4 regions of the Peribacillus simplex NBRC 15720 genome follow, and region 1 is predicted to be linked to each of the others. Evidence: riboswitches for the same ligand, from Rfam matches in the RefSeq annotation. Region 1 holds a riboswitch; each other region holds the start of a gene.
What was found. Region 1 has a riboswitch for S-adenosylmethionine ahead of BS1321_RS15025 (5-methyltetrahydropteroyltriglutamate--homocysteine S-methyltransferase). Riboswitches for the same ligand answer to the same signal wherever they lie in the genome.

Region 1 (4,197 bases):
GGCGTTCAGGACTTCATCCGAAGTACGTATGAGTCCACCTGCAAAAATGGGTGTCTGCAATCGTTCCTTCACTTCTTTTATCATCCATGGCATGGCGCCCGGCAATACTTCGATATAATCCGGCTTGGTTTTCTGCACCAGCTTATAACTTTTCTCAAGCGCATGTGAGTCTATTAAAAAGATTCGCTGGATGGCAATGACCCCTTTTTGCTTCGCTTTCAATATAACGCTTGATTTAGTCGAAATCAGCCCATAGGGATTATACTCCTGACAAATAAACTCTGTCGCGTACTCATCACTTCTTATGCCATGAATCAAATCGACATGATAAATCATTTTCTTATTATGCTGCTTTGCCATCATACTTACATTTTTCAATTGTGATATATGCAAATCAAGAAACACACCTATTTCATAGGAACTTTCTAGAAATCTTTCGAAATCCTTCATGCTTGCTGAAGCAGGCAAAATCTTCTGATCCATTATTATCCTCCTCATTCCCAGAAAAACTCAAAACTTCAAGTCATTTAGTATATTTTAAAGAGCTTGATTTATCAAACACATTTTTTTTCATGTCCAATGTCACCATAACACTAACATACCTGGCACTCCCTTTATAGATTGCAGTTAAGGATGTATGTAAAATATCCCCTTAAATCATAAAGAAAGTTTCATTTTCAATGCACCTTCGACAAGTTCATACGATTTAATTGTGCCCACCGGAATTATTCTCACGATGTTCCAAGCATTAACATTCATTTTGATCGTTCTATTTTCAAATTCAAAAAACGGCGGTCTGTTAAATATCCTTTGGTTGATGAAATTCCTGTCAATTGGTTCCATTTCCACTAATCCAAATGAAATCGTTCTATTTTCGACGTGTACCGGTTTTAATGTAATCCGGAAAGCTACGTTTTTCTTAAACATCATTTTTTTCACATCCATCGTTCCGGAAAGCACGATATGCTTTGGCGTAATCTCGACTTTAATATCGTGACCATCTGATTTCATTTTTACAATTCTCTCTATCATGGCTTCTGTTACCGATATCGGTATGCCATTTTTGAATGGACTGAATGTACTCATCCTCGCATTCCCCTCCTGCCATGCATATGAAATGTCGGTTATAGCATATGCCGGGTTCCCCGATGCAGTTAACATTTTCTGCCCAAATTAATAATTGGTATATTCAAAATCTTCCACCTTCAACGCTTGTCCTTTGTACAAACTACCTGTATAGTCATACTTAATTTAATAGACAACTCTTATCCAGAGAGGTGGAGGGACTGGCCCTATGATACCTCAGCAACAGACTATTCATGTACTGTGCTAATTCCAGAAGTGTAAAAACTTGAAGATAAGAAGAGTATATAGCTTTGTTGCCAACACCTCTTCTTATTTTTAAGAAGAGGTTTTTTATTTTTAAAAGGAAAGAAGGAATACAACATGTCAATCACATTAACGAAAGCACCATTCAGGGCCGATCACGTCGGAAGTTTATTAAGACCGGAACGTTTACATATTGCCAGAAAGCAATTTAGGGAAGGTACCCTTTCAGCAGAGCGGCTTCGTGAAGTTGAAACCGAAGAGATCAATCGGATTGTCGATAAACAAATTGAAGTTGGATTAGAGGCCGTTACGGACGGTGAGTTCAGACGAACATGGTGGCACTTTGACTTCCTCGAACATTTAAATGGCATCGAGGGATATGTGACTGAAAAAGGTCTCACATTCGATGGTGTGGAAACAGAGAGATATAACGTTCGCAATACCGGGAAGGTTTCATTCAATCCTGAACATCCCTTCATTCGTGATTTCATTGAATTAAACAAAATCGTGAACGGACGTGCCGTTGCCAAGCAAACGATTCCCAGTCCGAATCAATTATTTGCTGCTGGCATTCATAATGAAGACATCTACCCTGATATTGAAGACTATGCAAATGATATCATCAAAGCCTATCAGCATGCTTTGAAAGCATTTTATGAAGCAGGTGTGCGTTATCTTCAATTGGATGATGTATATATTGCCAGACTTTCAGCTCCAGATTTCCAGTTCAAAGATGGAAAATATACGAGGGAACAATTAATTGATCTAGCACTTCGAGTCATTAATGGCGCATTGGAAGGCAAACCAGAAGACCTTGTCGTCACTACACATCTATGTCGTGGAAACTACCAGTCGACATGGGCGTTCGAAGGAAGTTATGCCCGTATCGCCCCAACTTTATTGGCAAAAGAAAAAGTCGATGGATTCTTCTTGGAATACGACGATCAACGCTCAGGGGACTTCAAACCATTGGAATACATACCAAATGGCGGAGCCCGTGTCGTCCTAGGAGTCGTCACTTCAAAAGATGGAGAAATCGAAAACAAGGAAGCTGTTAAGGCACGCATTAAAGAAGCCTCGCACTTCGTTCCTCTCGAGCAATTATGCTTAAGCCCGCAATGCGGCTTCGCCTCTACCCATCACGGCAACAAGCTAACGGAAGAACAGCAATGGGAAAAGCTGAAATTCGTCGTTGATGTAGCAAAAGAAATATGGGAATGATTTTTTTCCGGAGACTTTAATTCTGATTTACAGGATTCGAATAACCTAATCGGCAGCACTTATTAGGGAGCCGATTAGGTTCTTGCAATAATACATTTCCATTCCTTTACTGACTCCTTTGAATAACGGTATCAAGTTTTGCTATTTATGAAACTAAAGATGAATGTTAAAATCATTTGACATATCGATAATTCTCGATATAATGAAATGTATGAAAACAATCGAGATATTTAAAGCATTATCCAATGAATCCAGGTTGCAAATCTTACAATGGCTCAAGGCGCCTGAACTCCACTTCACCCCTCATGAGGGAATAGACATGAAGGAAACCGGCGTTTGCGTTAGTCAGATTACGGAAAAATTAAACATGACCCAGTCCACGGCCTCTCAATACCTCTCGATGCTTCTTAGAGCAGGATTGATTAAAACGGAGCGGATAGGAAAGTTTACGTATTACAAACGAGATGAAGATGCAATCTCAAAAATTACTGATTTCTTGAAAGAAGAAGTATGAAAATGAACCTGATCCGTACCTTAGAGGGTTGGGTTCATTTTTCTCCCTAACAGTTCGATATTTCGCGATATGTTTATTTTTTTATTCATACACATTAACATATTACGATATGTCTTTATATAAAATTAATAATCATTAATGAGGAGTGAATCTATTTTGCTTAATACATGGAAAATTTACATGTTGGCGATAATCAGTTTTTTAGTAGGAACATCCGAATTCATCATATCCGGAATTTTGGATAAGATTGCGGATTCTCTTGGAGTGACCCTTGCTGCCGCAGGACAGCTCATTACAATTTTCTCCCTTGTCTACGCAATCGGTACACCCATTCTTATGGCTTTGACAGCAAGTTTAGACAGACGAAAATTAATGTTGTATTCCCTTGGACTATTCATAGTGTCCAATCTGCTTGCCTTTCTATTACCAGGCTTTGGACCGTTTGTATTTGCACGCATAATCATGGCACTTGGTGCAGGATTGGTTGTAGTCACCGCTCTGAATATTGCCGCTAAGCTTGCTCCGCCAGATAAACAAGCAAGTTCTATTGCGACAGTTGTCATGGGGTTTACAGCTTCCCTTATCATTGGCGTACCTCTCGGAAGAATCATGACGGATGCATTCGGGTGGAAATCCGTCTTTGGCGGAATCGCCCTATTCGGCCTGATTGCCATGATCGTTTTATTCTTTACCATTCCTCCTACCAAAGGGGATAAACCAGTACCACTTCTCCGGCAGCTGGCCCTTCTTAAAAAAAGGAAAGTTGCCCTTGGATTATCGATAACCTTCTTCTGGCTTGGCGGATACTCGATAGCTTATACCTATCTATCCCCTTACCTGCTATCCGTATCAGGGATAAGTGACTCTCTACTTAGCACGGCCTTGCTTATATTCGGTATCGCAAGCCTGATCGGATCAAAGTTTGGCGGATATAGTACGGATCGATGGGGTGTATCATTTACACTAATTGGCGGTATGGCGCTGCATATTGTGATGATCATCATGTTATCCATCGTTACGAATTCATTGATGGGCGTTTTGACAATCCTTACATTATGGTCGTTCGCAGCATGGTCATCAGGGCCGACACAGCAATATCATTTAGCGACCCTTGAGCCTGAATCATCAGGAGT
Region 2 (4,197 bases), 1.7 Mb from region 1:
TGAAATTCCTCCTGAGTAATGAAATGTATTGAATCATTGAAAAAATGACTGATCCTATCGTTTGTTAACTATGTATGAGGCTTTGTCACCAACCATTTGAATGATTTGCACAAGGCAGATCAGCACGACGATCGTCGTGATCATGACTGTGTTGTCATAACGGTAATATCCGTACCGGATGGCCAGGTCGCCAATTCCGCCTCCGCCGATTGTCCCTGCCATTGCAGAGTAACCGATAAGCGAAATGGTCGTTAATGTAAGTCCTTGAATGATTCCCGGTTTTGCCTCTGGAAGAAGTACATCCTTAATGATCATCCATGGAGTGGCACCTACGGCAATTGCAGCTTCAATCACTCCTCTGTCTATTTCACGTAATGCCGATTCAACGATCCTTGCAAAAAAAGGTATTGCGGATACGGAAAGGGAAACAGAAGCCGCTCTTGGCCCTATCGTCGATCCCGTAAGAAGGTCCGTTAAAGGAAGGAGGGCGACCAATAGAATGATGAACGGGATTGAACGTACAATATTGACTGCGAAACCGAGAGATCGGTTCACGATGCTATTTTCAAAAAATAAATTCCTGGTTGTCGTAAACAGCAATACTCCAAGCGGTAAACCAATCAGCAGAGCTACTGCAAGGGAAACGCCGACCATATAAATCGTTTCAAGAAAGGCTTTATTAAGATCAGGTAAAATATTGATGATGGGATCAAGCAGTGACATGTTTTAACACCTCCACAGAACTGGAACGATTTTTTATATAGTCCAATGCCGAATGAATTTGGGCGGCATCGCCAATTAACTCGATGATCAAAATGCCTAAAGGGACATCCTGGATATACTCAATTTTACCGTGTAAAATATTACCCTTTACTGAATGGGATTGGAGAGTATCCGAAAGAATCGACTCACCGGCGGTATGCCCTTCGAATTGAATTTTAATAATCGTACCTTTACTTTCTTCAATCAAGTGCGAAGGGAGTTCGAAATCCAGTACACTGCTAATGAATTGCTTCGTTAATTCCTGCTTAGGCTGTGAAAATATTTCATAAACGGGACCTTCCTCAATTACCCGGCCATCCTGCATGACAGCGACTCGGTGGCATAGTTCTTTGACCACTTCCATTTCATGTGTAATCAACACGATGGTGATACCAAGCTCACTGCTTATCTTTTTCAATAACTGTAAAATCGCTTTTGTAGTTGTTGGATCAAGGGCTGAAGTCGCTTCATCACATAATAGTACAGTGGGATCATTCGCTAAGGCGCGAGCAATGCCGACCCGCTGCTTCTGTCCACCGCTAAGCTGTGCCGGATAAACATCTTTCTTATCGCTGAGGCCTACGATTTCCAACAATTCCAATACACGTAACCTGATGGCATCCTTCGATCGATGCGCGGCCTTTAAGGCGAAAGCGACATTTTCATAAACGGTTTTTGAACTGACCAGGGAAAAGTGCTGGAATATCATTCCGATTTTTTGGCGTTGTTTACGAAGCTCTTTACTTGATAAAGATGTTAAATCAATGCCGTCGATGATGATATTTCCACCTGTCGGACGTTCAAGCAAATTCAAGCAGCGGAGTAATGAGCTTTTTCCAGCTCCGCTGTAGCCGACAATTCCATACACTTCGCCTGTTTTAATGGTCAAAGAAACGTTATCCACTCCGATAACTCGGTTTTTCTTCGAGACGTATTCCTTTCGGACTGAACGGATTTCAATCATGAGCTTTCCCCCTTAAACATTAAAAAAGCTGCCTCTATCATTCAGAAAGAGGCAGCGAAATTATATCTCGTCTTATCTTTCAGAATGCAATCATCCTGCAGGAAGTGGCACCGTTCCCTAAGGGCGGTTGCTGGACATCACAGGGCCTGATCCCTCCGTCACTCTTGATAAGTAAATTATTATTTTAGAATATTTCAAGTTTTATAATATAATCTATATTATTTGTAAAATTCGACAATGTCAATCGTTTCTGTGATTTTGGGATGATTTTTGTCGTTAAATTTGGTACGGTCCGTTGAAAAGATTTGTGGAAAAAGGGCTATTATGTAATAATCCAGCATTTCCATCCAGGTTAATTATTCCAATATTTCCTTGTCAAAAAGGTAAAGTGGTACTACATTTATTATAGTAAAGTTAAAAAAAGGAAGATGAAACTATTGTTGTACAATGATGGGGGAGGCGATTGAATGATAGAGATTAAGACGGTAAATGATGTGGTTTGTGTGCAAGGGACTCCTGGCGGGAACAAGTCGGGGATGAGTGTTTATGTCTTTTTAACGGATGGCCTATTGATAGATACTGGAGCAGAGATTTTATTGGAAGAGCTTATTCCATTCTATGAGTCCTCAGACTTCGACTCAGTGGCCCTGACTCACTATCATGAAGACCATACGGGGGGCGCTGCATGGATACAGGAACATAAAAAGGTCCCGCTTTTCATTCACCCGATGTCGGTTGAGGTTTGTGCAAAGGATGCTGTATATCCTGAATATCGCAAAATTTTCTGGGGAAAGAGAGACGCCTTTAAAGCTGAGCCGCTAGGGAAGGCCATTCATTCCCGTACCCAAACGTGGGAGCCGATTTTTACACCTGGTCATGCGAAGGACCATATGGTGTATTTGAATCACAGTAATGGCATGCTCTTTTCAGGAGACCTTTTCGTAACGCCAAAAACAAAGCTTGTCTTACGGGAAGAGTCTGTCCCGGTCATCATCGATTCCATAAAAAAATTACTTCAATATGACTTCGGGGAAGTGTTTTGCTGCCATGCTGGGCATGTGCCTGATGGGAAGGAAATGTTTCGAAAAAAACTCGATTATTTGGAAAACCTCCAAGGTGAAATTTTACGCTTACATTCTCAAGGACTGACCGTTCATGAAATCCAGCAGGTCGTTTTACCGAACCGCTATCCCCTTATCGAGATATCTGGGCATGAATGGGATTCAGAGCATATCATTACATCGATATTAAAAGAAAAAGTATTGATTAATAAGGATAATCTAGCAAAACACTAATTAGTGGTTTTGTGTAATGGAAGAGGTTCTAAGCAAATTTCTTTTTGAACACCGTAGCACAAATTGTAATTTAATGGATAATTCGATACATTTAAACTGAAAATTAAATACGTCTAGAAAAAGGTGCAGGCAATATTTTTGAGGATTGTCTGCTTAAAAGGGAAGTCCGGTTAGAGTCCGGCGCTGTCCCGCAACTGTATATGAGAGCGATTCGAGTAATGCCACTGTCTTCTGCAAAAGGGGATGGGAAGGTTCGAAAAGCGATGATCATGAGCCAGGATACCTGCCTATTTTTAGCACAGCATCATAAGCCTACGAGGATAGGAGGTGTTAAGTGCGAAAATTGACAAAAGCATGTTTTTCATTTTTAGAAAAATGGAAAATTCATGTTTATTTTTTGTTATGTTTCGTTTCGTTTGCACTCTAACAACTTCTAATCGGGAAGTTGTTTTTTTATTTTTTAAGAAGGAATCCGATTTAATAGTAGACTTTTATCAAAATCATAAGGAGAACTCTTCTTCCTATGGAACAAAGAAAAGTATTCTTTATAAAAAATTTAAAGAGGTGTAATGCATGTTTGGAACAGTTAGGTACTATACGGATTTTTTAAAAGCTCAGGTTATGTATAATTTTTCTGGGGAGGAAATGGTTTCTTTAAGTGAAAATTATGCAAGGTTGAACAAGGAAATTAATGTGAAGGCAAAAAATTCAAATGAAAAAGTAGAGTATTTACTTAATCTTGAAAAGGCTTATGTAATAATTAATAAAGAAATGTTCGGGCTAAAGGAAGAGTTGGCAGTTTTATAAAAAGGAGCCACCTAAAGGAGGCTCCGAACATTATTATTTATTTTCGTTTGGATCTGTTTCATCATAAAAATCATGTGCTTCTTCAATGTTTTGAAGGTCAGCAGCTGAATAAACATTTCCACCAGCCAGTCCTTCATTGATGTAACGGTCGATGTCTAAGAAAGCGGAGTTCTTGCCTTCATATTCGGTATCCTTCAAAAATGTCATTTTTTCTTTATCCAAGATAAATCCCTCCTAGCCTTTTCTTTAGTTTAGGCAAAGGAGTTTTTTTTATTCTGTTTAGGGATTTCATGAATGTAAAGGGGGGTCATTCGTATACATGGAAGATCATTAAATCATGTATCATGCTTTTGAGTTTGGCTTCATCTG
Region 3 (4,197 bases), 1.7 Mb from region 1:
CTTTCATCAGCAGGCATTGCAGCATGGGACATTTTGGCCGGGTAGGATAATATAGATTCGACCGCTCCAAGGCTTACGGCAAAAACAGGGAGTTCGACAGTGTTAACGAAAGAACGGAAGACTTCCTCACTTTCCAATTCAAATGATAGGACCGCCCCTGCTCCAAGTGACTGGCCTTTCTGGATGGCGTGCTGTGGATGATCAGCTAGGCCGGGATAATACACTTTTTTCACCAAGGGCTGTTCCTTTAAGTAGGCTGCAATCTTTTCTGCCCCTTTTTGTGAATGTTCCATTCTAACTGACAAGGTTTTCAGACCTCTCATTACAAGCCAGGCGTCCTGGACACCAAGAACCGCTCCAAAGGAGTTTTGAAGGGAACCGAGTCTTACTGCTAATTCCGGATCTTTTACGACCGCAAGCCCAGCTACCACATCACTGTGTCCGGATAAAAACTTCGTCGCGCTATGAAGGACAACATCAGCGCCCAGATTCAGTGGTTTTTGCAATGCTGGCGTCAAGAATGTATTATCAACAAAACTTAAGGCGCCGGCTTTTTTTGCGATATCACATACGGCTTGAATATCGGTCACTTTAAGTAACGGATTTGAAGGCGTTTCGATGTATATGGCCCTGGTATTTGGCTGAACGGCCGCTTTGACGCTTTCAAGGTCCGTCATGTCAACGAAGGTATGCTCAATATTGAAACGCGACAATACGCTTGTGACCATCCTGAACGTTCCGCCATAAACATCTTCGGAAATGACGATATGATCCCCGGCAGACAATAGCAGGAAAGCTGTAGAAATGGCAGCCATTCCTGATGAAAAAGCAAAGCCATGGGTGCCGTCCTCAAGTTCGGCAATGATGTCTTCAAGTGCCTCGCGAGTTGGGTTCCCGCTTCTGCTGTAATCATATTTGCCGAATTGATCGATATCGGATTGATGGAAAGTCGATGCGTGCTGAATGGGGACGCTCACGCCGCCCGTTGCCGGATCGAATTTATGTTGATTATGAAGTAATTTGGTTTCAAAGCTAAAGTCATGATCTGTCATCGTAGTGCCTCCCTTTTTACCTGTGCGAATGCTTGCTGTAAGTCACCAATCAAATCATCGCTATCCTCGATGCCAACGGAGAAGCGGAGCAGGCGATTACAAACACCATTTGCCGTTCTGACTTCAAGCGGAATATCGGCATGTGTTTGTGTGGCAGGATAGGTGATGAAGCTTTCAACCCCTCCAAGGCTTTCTGCAAAAGAGATTAATGAGAGCGATTGTAAAAATGGGTTTACCGCCGCTTCATCAATGATACGGAATGAAATCATGCCTCCTCTGCCGGGATACAATACGTCTGTAACACAATCATGTTCCGATAAGTAATCTACAAGTATCTTGGCATTCTTTTCATGACGCTCCATCCGCAATGCCAGGGTTTTCATTCCGCGCATCAACAGCCAAGAATCAAATGGGCTCAAGACAGCTCCAGTACCATTATGATGGAAGGCAAGTGCATCACATAATTCAGCGCCGCTAGCAACGATCAGTCCGGCGAGCACATCATTATGACCACCGAGATACTTGGTTGCACTGTGAATCACAATATCCGCTCCAAGCAGGATGGGTTGTTGAATTAGAGGCGTGTAAAAAGTGTTATCAACGATTAACAATAAATTATATCGTTTGGCCAATGCGGCAACGGCGCTAATGTCCGTTTGCTGCATAAGAGGGTTAGTGGGAGTTTCGATGAAGATGGCTTTCGTGTGAGGAGTGATAGCTTTTTCGATATCCTCCAAACAACAAGTGTTTACATAGTCACACTGCAACCCCCATTTTTTAAAACCTTGTTCTAACAGACGATATGTACCGCCATAAAGATCTTCGCTGACAATCCATGCATCACCAGATTTAAAAAGGGCGAGTATAGTGGAAATGGCGGCCATTCCTGAACTGCAGGCATAACCTTGGTCCCCTTTTTCCAGATCGGCGATGGATCGCTCCAATAGTTGGCGTGTAGGATTACCTGTCCTTGTGTAGTCGAATCCCGTCGATTGGCCAATTCCTTCGTGACGAAAAGCTGTTGAAAAGTATACCGGCGGATTGACTGTTCCTGTCGCCGTTTCGCTGCGATTTCCTAATTGAGCAAGATATGTTTCAGTTTTGTACATGGTTTTCACTGCTCCTTTGAGTTATATAAAATAAAAAAAAGTCTTCTTTAAGAAGAAGACTTTGATTAAGTAGGGACGAGTCATTCTTCTTATCTTCCAAGTTCACAAACTTGTGGAATTAGCACCTTTTCATTGGTTTGAAACAAATGAAGGTTGCTGAGGTGTCATCGGGCCATTCCCTCTACCTCTCTCGATAAGAGTTTAGATTATTCAATTTCTTTTGAATTTACTATATATACAAAATACTGTCAAGAACATTTTGGGTGGATCATGCTTTGATGTTCATGACTAGGTCAAGTGGAGCCTAGCGGTGTCAACACTTTATGTGTCTAAAAAAAATATCCGAATTTTCATATAAACAGGAAGAATCATGGGTTTTTCAGAAAAATGGGAAGGGTCAGCCGGATATTTTTGCTTTAAAATAATAAAGTTTGTACAATGTATGGAGAGAAAGAATAATACAACATTATTCATTTCATATGCAAAAGGTCTTCAATGAATAGTGCAAACATAGGAGGAGAACACATGGAATACAGAATCGAACGAGATACGATGGGTGAAGTGAAAGTTCCTGCTGATAAATATTGGGGAGCACAAACTGAGAGAAGCCGTAACAATTTCAAAATCGGTAACGAAAAAATGCCGATTGAATTAGTTCGTGCATTTGCATACGTTAAACAAGCTGCGGCAAAGGTGAACTATGATCTTGGTGATCTTTCGGAAGTTAAAAAGAATGCCATCGTCAAGATTTGCGGCGAAATCCTTGAAGGTACACTAAATGATCATTTCCCGCTTGTAGTTTGGCAAACGGGAAGCGGCACGCAAAGTAATATGAACGTGAATGAAGTGGTCGCTAACAAAGGGAATGAATGGTTGAAAGAAAATGGTGAATCGGAAACCCTTCACCCAAATGATGATGTTAACAAGGCACAAAGCTCCAATGATACTTTCCCGACCGCCATGCATATTGCTGCCTTTATGGAAGTCGCTGAAAAATTGGTCCCTGCCATCAAAGCTCTTCGTGCTACATTCGATACAAAAGAAAAAGAATTTTGGGATGTCGTGAAAATTGGCCGGACACATCTTCAAGATGCTACACCATTAACATTAGGACAAGAAATTTCCGGTTGGAAAGCGATGCTCGACAAAGATCTAGCGATGATTGAGGAAAGCAGCCAAAAATTATTGAACCTTGCACTAGGCGGAACGGCTGTAGGAACCGGAATCAATACAAAAAAAGAATTCCCGGGACTTTCTGCCAAACAAATTGCAGCGGATACAGGACATCCTTTTGTCACATCTGATAATAAGTTTCATGCATTGACAAGCCATAACGAAATCGTCTACGCACACGGTGCTTTAAAAGCATTGGCAGCCGATTTAATGAAAATTGCGAACGATGTCAGATGGCTGGCAAGTGGTCCTAGAAGCGGAATCGGCGAAATAGCCATTCCGGAAAACGAGCCAGGCAGCTCCATCATGCCAGGTAAAGTCAATCCAACACAAAGTGAAGCGCTTACCATGATTGCAACACAAATCGTGGGTAACGATGCTACAATTGGCTTTGCAGCTAGCCAAGGTAACTTTGAATTGAATGTATTCAAACCAGTCATCATCTATAACTTCCTGCAAACGGTCAAATTATTGACGGAAGGCATTCATTCATTCAACAATAATTGTGCGGTTGGCATCACTGCAAATGAAGATAAAATCAAAGAAAATGTAGAACGTTCCCTTATGTTGGTAACAGCATTGAACCCGCATATTGGTTATGAAAAAGCAGCCAAGATCGCCAAAACAGCATTCAAGGACAACTCTACGTTAAAAGAAGCGGCGTTGAAATTGGAGTTCCTGACGGAAGATGAATTCAAAGCATGGGTAGATCCTGCTAACATGGTTAATAAATAATTGCATATAAGTGCCCTCCCTCTGGTATTAGGGAGGGTGTTTCCACGTGTTAAAATAATGGAATCAACAAATACTGAGATCATAAGTATCGGGAACAGGAGGAAAAACAATGTCTTTATGCCCGCTTT
Region 4 (4,197 bases), 130 kb from region 1:
CAATTCGAACAGGTTTGGAACTAAAATTTCACAAAATATTTGGTTAATTCCTTACTTAAACAAACAATCTACCTTATAATGGTATAGATAAAATAAGCTGTACATATGGAGGGTTAATAATGACAACAACACCAAAAGAACTTCGTTACACTAAAGAACATGAATGGGTCAAAACGGAAGATGGAACAGTGCGCATTGGAATTACAGCTTTCGCACAATCCGAGCTTGGGGACATCGTATTCGTTGAGCTTCCGGAAATCGGCGATGAATTGAAAGCGAACGAACCATTTGGAAGCGTTGAATCCGTTAAGACCGTTTCTGAGCTTTATGCTCCTATCAGTGGCAAGGTTGTAGAAGTAAACGAAGATTTAAGTGACAACCCTGAATATGTAAATGAGTCTCCTTATGAAAAGGCATGGATGGTCGTGCTTGAACCATCTAATAGCAGTGATATTGAAAACCTGATGAGTGCTGAAGAATATGAGAGTTTAATCAACGGTTAAAAAAGAAGGAGAGGGGGACTGAAAAGGCCTGCTCTCTTTTCATTTTGTACAGTGGCAGTTGCGCACATAATTCGTGAGATGGAGTGATGACATGGAGTGGGGCGAATTCGATAAAGTGATCATTGTAGAAGGCAGTTCCGATAGAAGAAAAGTTGCCTCCGTTTTAAATGAAGATGTGGAAATAAGATGTACGAATGGAACCATATCATTAACTAAGCTGGATGAATTAGTGGATGAATTGATGGACCGTGATGTTTATCTCCTTTTTGACGCAGATGAATCAGGAGAAAAGCTGCGAAAGCAATTCCGAAGGGAAATGCCGGAAGCGAACCACCTGTATATTAATAAAATGTACAAAGAAGTGGAAAGCTCACCAGAACATCATATCGCAACTGTGCTTATATCTGCCAATATGAATGTGAAAATGAAATTTTTAAGTCAAAGGGTGAACGACTAATTGATGCAGGAATGGAAAGAAGAAGAGTGTAAGCTTGCTGTTGAAAATGGGGAAACCTTTTGCTTATATTTATATACGCCTTTATGCGGCACCTGTCAGGTTGCCTCCAAGATGCTGACGATATCCTTGGAGCTTTTCCCGGAATTGAAGGCAGGCAAAATGAATATGAACTATATCCAAGGAATTGCCGAATCATATGAAATCGAAAGTGTTCCATGTTTATTGCTTTTCAAAGAAGGACAGCTGCACAAAAAAATATATGCCTTTCAATCCGTTCCCTATTTGTACGGATTGCTTAAGGAAATCAGCTAAGAAACCAATCAGAACAGTGGTTGGTTTCTTTGTTGCGGAGATTTGAATGCGAGATTGAAATTAAACAAAGAATATTCTAACAATTCATTGACTGATTTATTCTAAAATGCTATATTTTGAATTAAGTAACGGCAGAATTTAATAGTTCTTATCAAGAGTGGCGGAGGGACTGGCCCGACGAAGCCCGGCAACCGGTATAAATTTATATACGGTGCTAATTCCAGCAGAGTGTTGGCTCTGGTAGATGAGGTGTGTTCTTGAAACCTCTTCTTATTGAAGTGGTTTTTTTGTTTATAAAAGGCCAGATTTCATATAATTCTAACTAAATCCATAGAAAAAGAGGAGAAAACATATGTTAGAGAAAAAGTTGCGTTTCGAAACATTGAGTGTTCATGGCGGTCTGCAAACTGATGAAACAGGTGCCCGTGCAGTTCCTATCTACCAAAGCAATGCATACTTGTTCAAAGACACCGACCATGCAGCGAATTTATTTGGCCTAAAGGAGAATGGATATATATATACACGACTCCATAATCCCACGGTAAGCGTTTTTGAGGAAAGAATGGCCTTATTGGAAGGCGGTATCGGTGGATTGGCAGCATCAAGCGGAATGGCTGCCATCTCACTTTCAATCCTGAATATTGCCGCTGCAGGGGATGAGATTGTTTCAGCCTCTACATTATATGGCGGTACGTATAACCTTTTTGAAAATACTCTTCCTAAATATGGAATAAAAGTGAAGTTCGTTTCTCCCGATGACCCTGAAAATTTCAAAAGGGCAATTACGCCAAGAACTAAAGCCATTTTTGCTGAAACGATCGGAAATCCAAGTTTGAGGGTGCTCGATATTGAAGCGGTAGCGGAAATCGCCCATGATGCAGGCATACCTTTAATCATTGATAATACCTTCGCGACACCATATCTATGCAGACCAATTGATTTTGGAGCGGATATTGTCATCCATTCTGCTACAAAATGGCTTCTGGGAAATGGAACGACGCTGGGCGGTGTCATCGTGGATGGAGGGAAGTTCGATTGGAACTCGCCAAACTACCCTGGCTTCACGGAGCCTGACCCAAGTTACGATGGTCTGGTATACGCCGAGGCAATTGGACCTGCCGCATTCATAACGAAAGCCCGAGTCCAGTTACTTCGTGATTTAGGCCCTGCGCTAAGTGCCCAAAGTGCATTCCAGTTTACGCTTGGACTTGAAACGCTGCATGTAAGGATGAAAGAACATATATCAAACACCAAGTCTGTCATTAAGTATTTAAAAAACCACCCTGCCGTGACCTGGGTTTCACATCCTGGTGATGAGGATCATCCCGATAAAGCCCTTGCGGATAAATATTTGCCAAAGGGAGCTGGATCGGTCGTTACATTTGGAATTCAAGGTAATCGCGAAGCTGGGGCAAAACTTATCAATTCGGTGGAATTATGGTCCCATGTAGCGAATGTAGGGGATGCGAAGAGCTTGATCATTCACCCAGCCAGTACGACCCATCAACAATTGAATGAGGCGGGGCTTGCGAAAGCGGGTGTGAGTGCTGATCAAGTCCGTTTATCCATTGGGATTGAAAATGTAGCCGATTTAATAGAAGATTTGGAGCAGGCCATTGAAAAAGCGACGAATATCGTCTCCTTGTCTTCCAAAACGGTTTAAGCAAAGTTCCTGTTCATTCTTGTACTAGAAATAATATACATTGCGCTCCTTTTTTATCTATGATAAAATTTCACCATACTAAAGAACTTAATGATGTACAAAATATTCTATATATTAGCTCTTATCAAGAGAGGTGGAGGGATGTGCCCGATGAAACCCGGCAACCGACAAGGAGATTTCCTTGGAAAGGTGCCAATTCACACAAAGTTTAATCACTTTGGAAGATGAGAGGAAGGCCTGTTTCTTCACCTGCCTTTCTGCTCATGCAGAAAGGTTTTTTCTATTTTAATTGGGGAAAACTTTTGTATGAACAGAAAAAATGGTAGTGGAAACAAATTAATAATGTAGAGAAATTAACTAAGTTCATAGGTTTTATTGGATAAAAGAGGTGAGGATTAATGATTACATTGACGAAAGTCAGTAAACTGTTCCGTACAGGAAAAGGAAACAGTGAGACGATCAAGGCTGTAAATAATGTGAATGTTGAAATAAATAAAGGCGAGATTTTCGGTATCATCGGTTACAGTGGTGCGGGGAAAAGTACTTTGATCAGAATGCTCAATGGATTGGAAACACCCACAGAGGGATCCGTTGTGGTGGCTGAGAAGGAAATTTCAAAAATTAAAGGGGCTCAGCTCCGTAAGGCCCGTCAAGAAATCAGCATGATTTTCCAGCATTTCAATTTATTATGGTCAAGGACCGTTCAGGAGAATATTTCTTTCCCATTGGAAATTGCAGGAGTTTCTAAAACTGAACGAACCAAGCGTGTGAACGAATTGATCAAGTTAGTCGGACTGGAAGGCAGGGAAAAGGCCTATCCTTCACAATTAAGCGGAGGGCAGAAGCAAAGGGTGGGGATAGCCAGGGCTCTGGCAAATGATCCTAAAGTGCTGCTTTGTGATGAAGCGACTTCTGCATTGGATCCACAGACTACCGACTCAATACTCGAATTGCTTGTTGACATCAATCAGCGCCTGGGATTGACGATCGTTTTGATAACACATGAAATGCATGTAATACGTAAAATCTGTCATCGCGTCGCAGTGATGGAAAGCGGGCAAGTTGTTGAACAGGGTCCTGTCCTTGATGTTTTCAAGAATCCTAAAGAACAAATGACGAAGCGTTTCGTGCAACAAGTAACGGAACCAGAAGAAACGAAAGAAACGATGGACCATTTGCTCGAACGCTATCCTGCAGGCAAAGTGATTCAATTGACCTTTGTAGGTGATCATGCAGAAAGCCCGTTGATCACCAAGCTTGTA

Region 2: it holds a riboswitch for S-adenosylmethionine, as region 1 does, so the genes downstream of both, BS1321_RS06775 (methionine ABC transporter ATP-binding protein) here and BS1321_RS15025 (5-methyltetrahydropteroyltriglutamate--homocysteine S-methyltransferase) in region 1, are expected to answer to the same signal.
Region 3: it holds a riboswitch for S-adenosylmethionine, as region 1 does, so the genes downstream of both, BS1321_RS06820 (methionine biosynthesis PLP-dependent protein) here and BS1321_RS15025 (5-methyltetrahydropteroyltriglutamate--homocysteine S-methyltransferase) in region 1, are expected to answer to the same signal.
Region 4: it holds a riboswitch for S-adenosylmethionine, as region 1 does, so the genes downstream of both, BS1321_RS14340 (O-acetylhomoserine aminocarboxypropyltransferase/cysteine synthase family protein) here and BS1321_RS15025 (5-methyltetrahydropteroyltriglutamate--homocysteine S-methyltransferase) in region 1, are expected to answer to the same signal.

The regions. Positions count from the first base shown of each region.
Region 1 covers NZ_CP017704.1:3,132,223-3,136,419, reverse strand. Annotated here, with positions in the region: gene BS1321_RS15035 (glycerol-3-phosphate responsive antiterminator) at 1-483, opposite strand, end outside; gene BS1321_RS15030 (hypothetical protein) at 658-1,086, opposite strand; SAM riboswitch class I at 1,263-1,364, shown strand; gene BS1321_RS15025 (5-methyltetrahydropteroyltriglutamate--homocysteine S-methyltransferase) at 1,447-2,550, shown strand; gene BS1321_RS15020 (ArsR/SmtB family transcription factor) at 2,762-3,064, shown strand; gene BS1321_RS15015 (MFS transporter) at 3,221-4,197, shown strand, end outside.
Region 2 covers NZ_CP017704.1:1,426,685-1,430,881, reverse strand. Annotated here, with positions in the region: gene BS1321_RS06780 (methionine ABC transporter permease) at 55-723, opposite strand; gene BS1321_RS06775 (methionine ABC transporter ATP-binding protein) at 710-1,726, opposite strand; SAM riboswitch class I at 1,796-1,900, opposite strand; gene BS1321_RS06770 (MBL fold metallo-hydrolase) at 2,194-3,021, shown strand; cobalamin riboswitch at 3,126-3,326, shown strand; gene BS1321_RS06760 (hypothetical protein) at 3,595-3,828, shown strand; gene BS1321_RS06755 (hypothetical protein) at 3,862-4,050, opposite strand; gene BS1321_RS06750 (YheE family protein) at 4,136-4,197, opposite strand, start outside.
Region 3 covers NZ_CP017704.1:1,436,670-1,440,866, reverse strand. Annotated here, with positions in the region: gene metC (cystathionine beta-lyase) at 1-1,052, opposite strand, end outside; gene BS1321_RS06820 (methionine biosynthesis PLP-dependent protein) at 1,049-2,161, opposite strand; SAM riboswitch class I at 2,248-2,361, opposite strand; gene fumC (class II fumarate hydratase) at 2,687-4,069, shown strand; gene BS1321_RS06810 (hypothetical protein) at 4,179-4,197, shown strand, end outside.
Region 4 covers NZ_CP017704.1:3,004,043-3,008,239, forward strand. Annotated here, with positions in the region: gene BS1321_RS14320 (arsenate reductase family protein) at 1-24, shown strand, start outside; gene gcvH (glycine cleavage system protein GcvH) at 120-503, shown strand; gene BS1321_RS14330 (toprim domain-containing protein) at 595-960, shown strand; gene BS1321_RS14335 (thioredoxin family protein) at 964-1,272, shown strand; SAM riboswitch class I at 1,418-1,523, shown strand; gene BS1321_RS14340 (O-acetylhomoserine aminocarboxypropyltransferase/cysteine synthase family protein) at 1,625-2,935, shown strand; SAM riboswitch class I at 3,054-3,166, shown strand; gene BS1321_RS14345 (methionine ABC transporter ATP-binding protein) at 3,334-4,197, shown strand, end outside.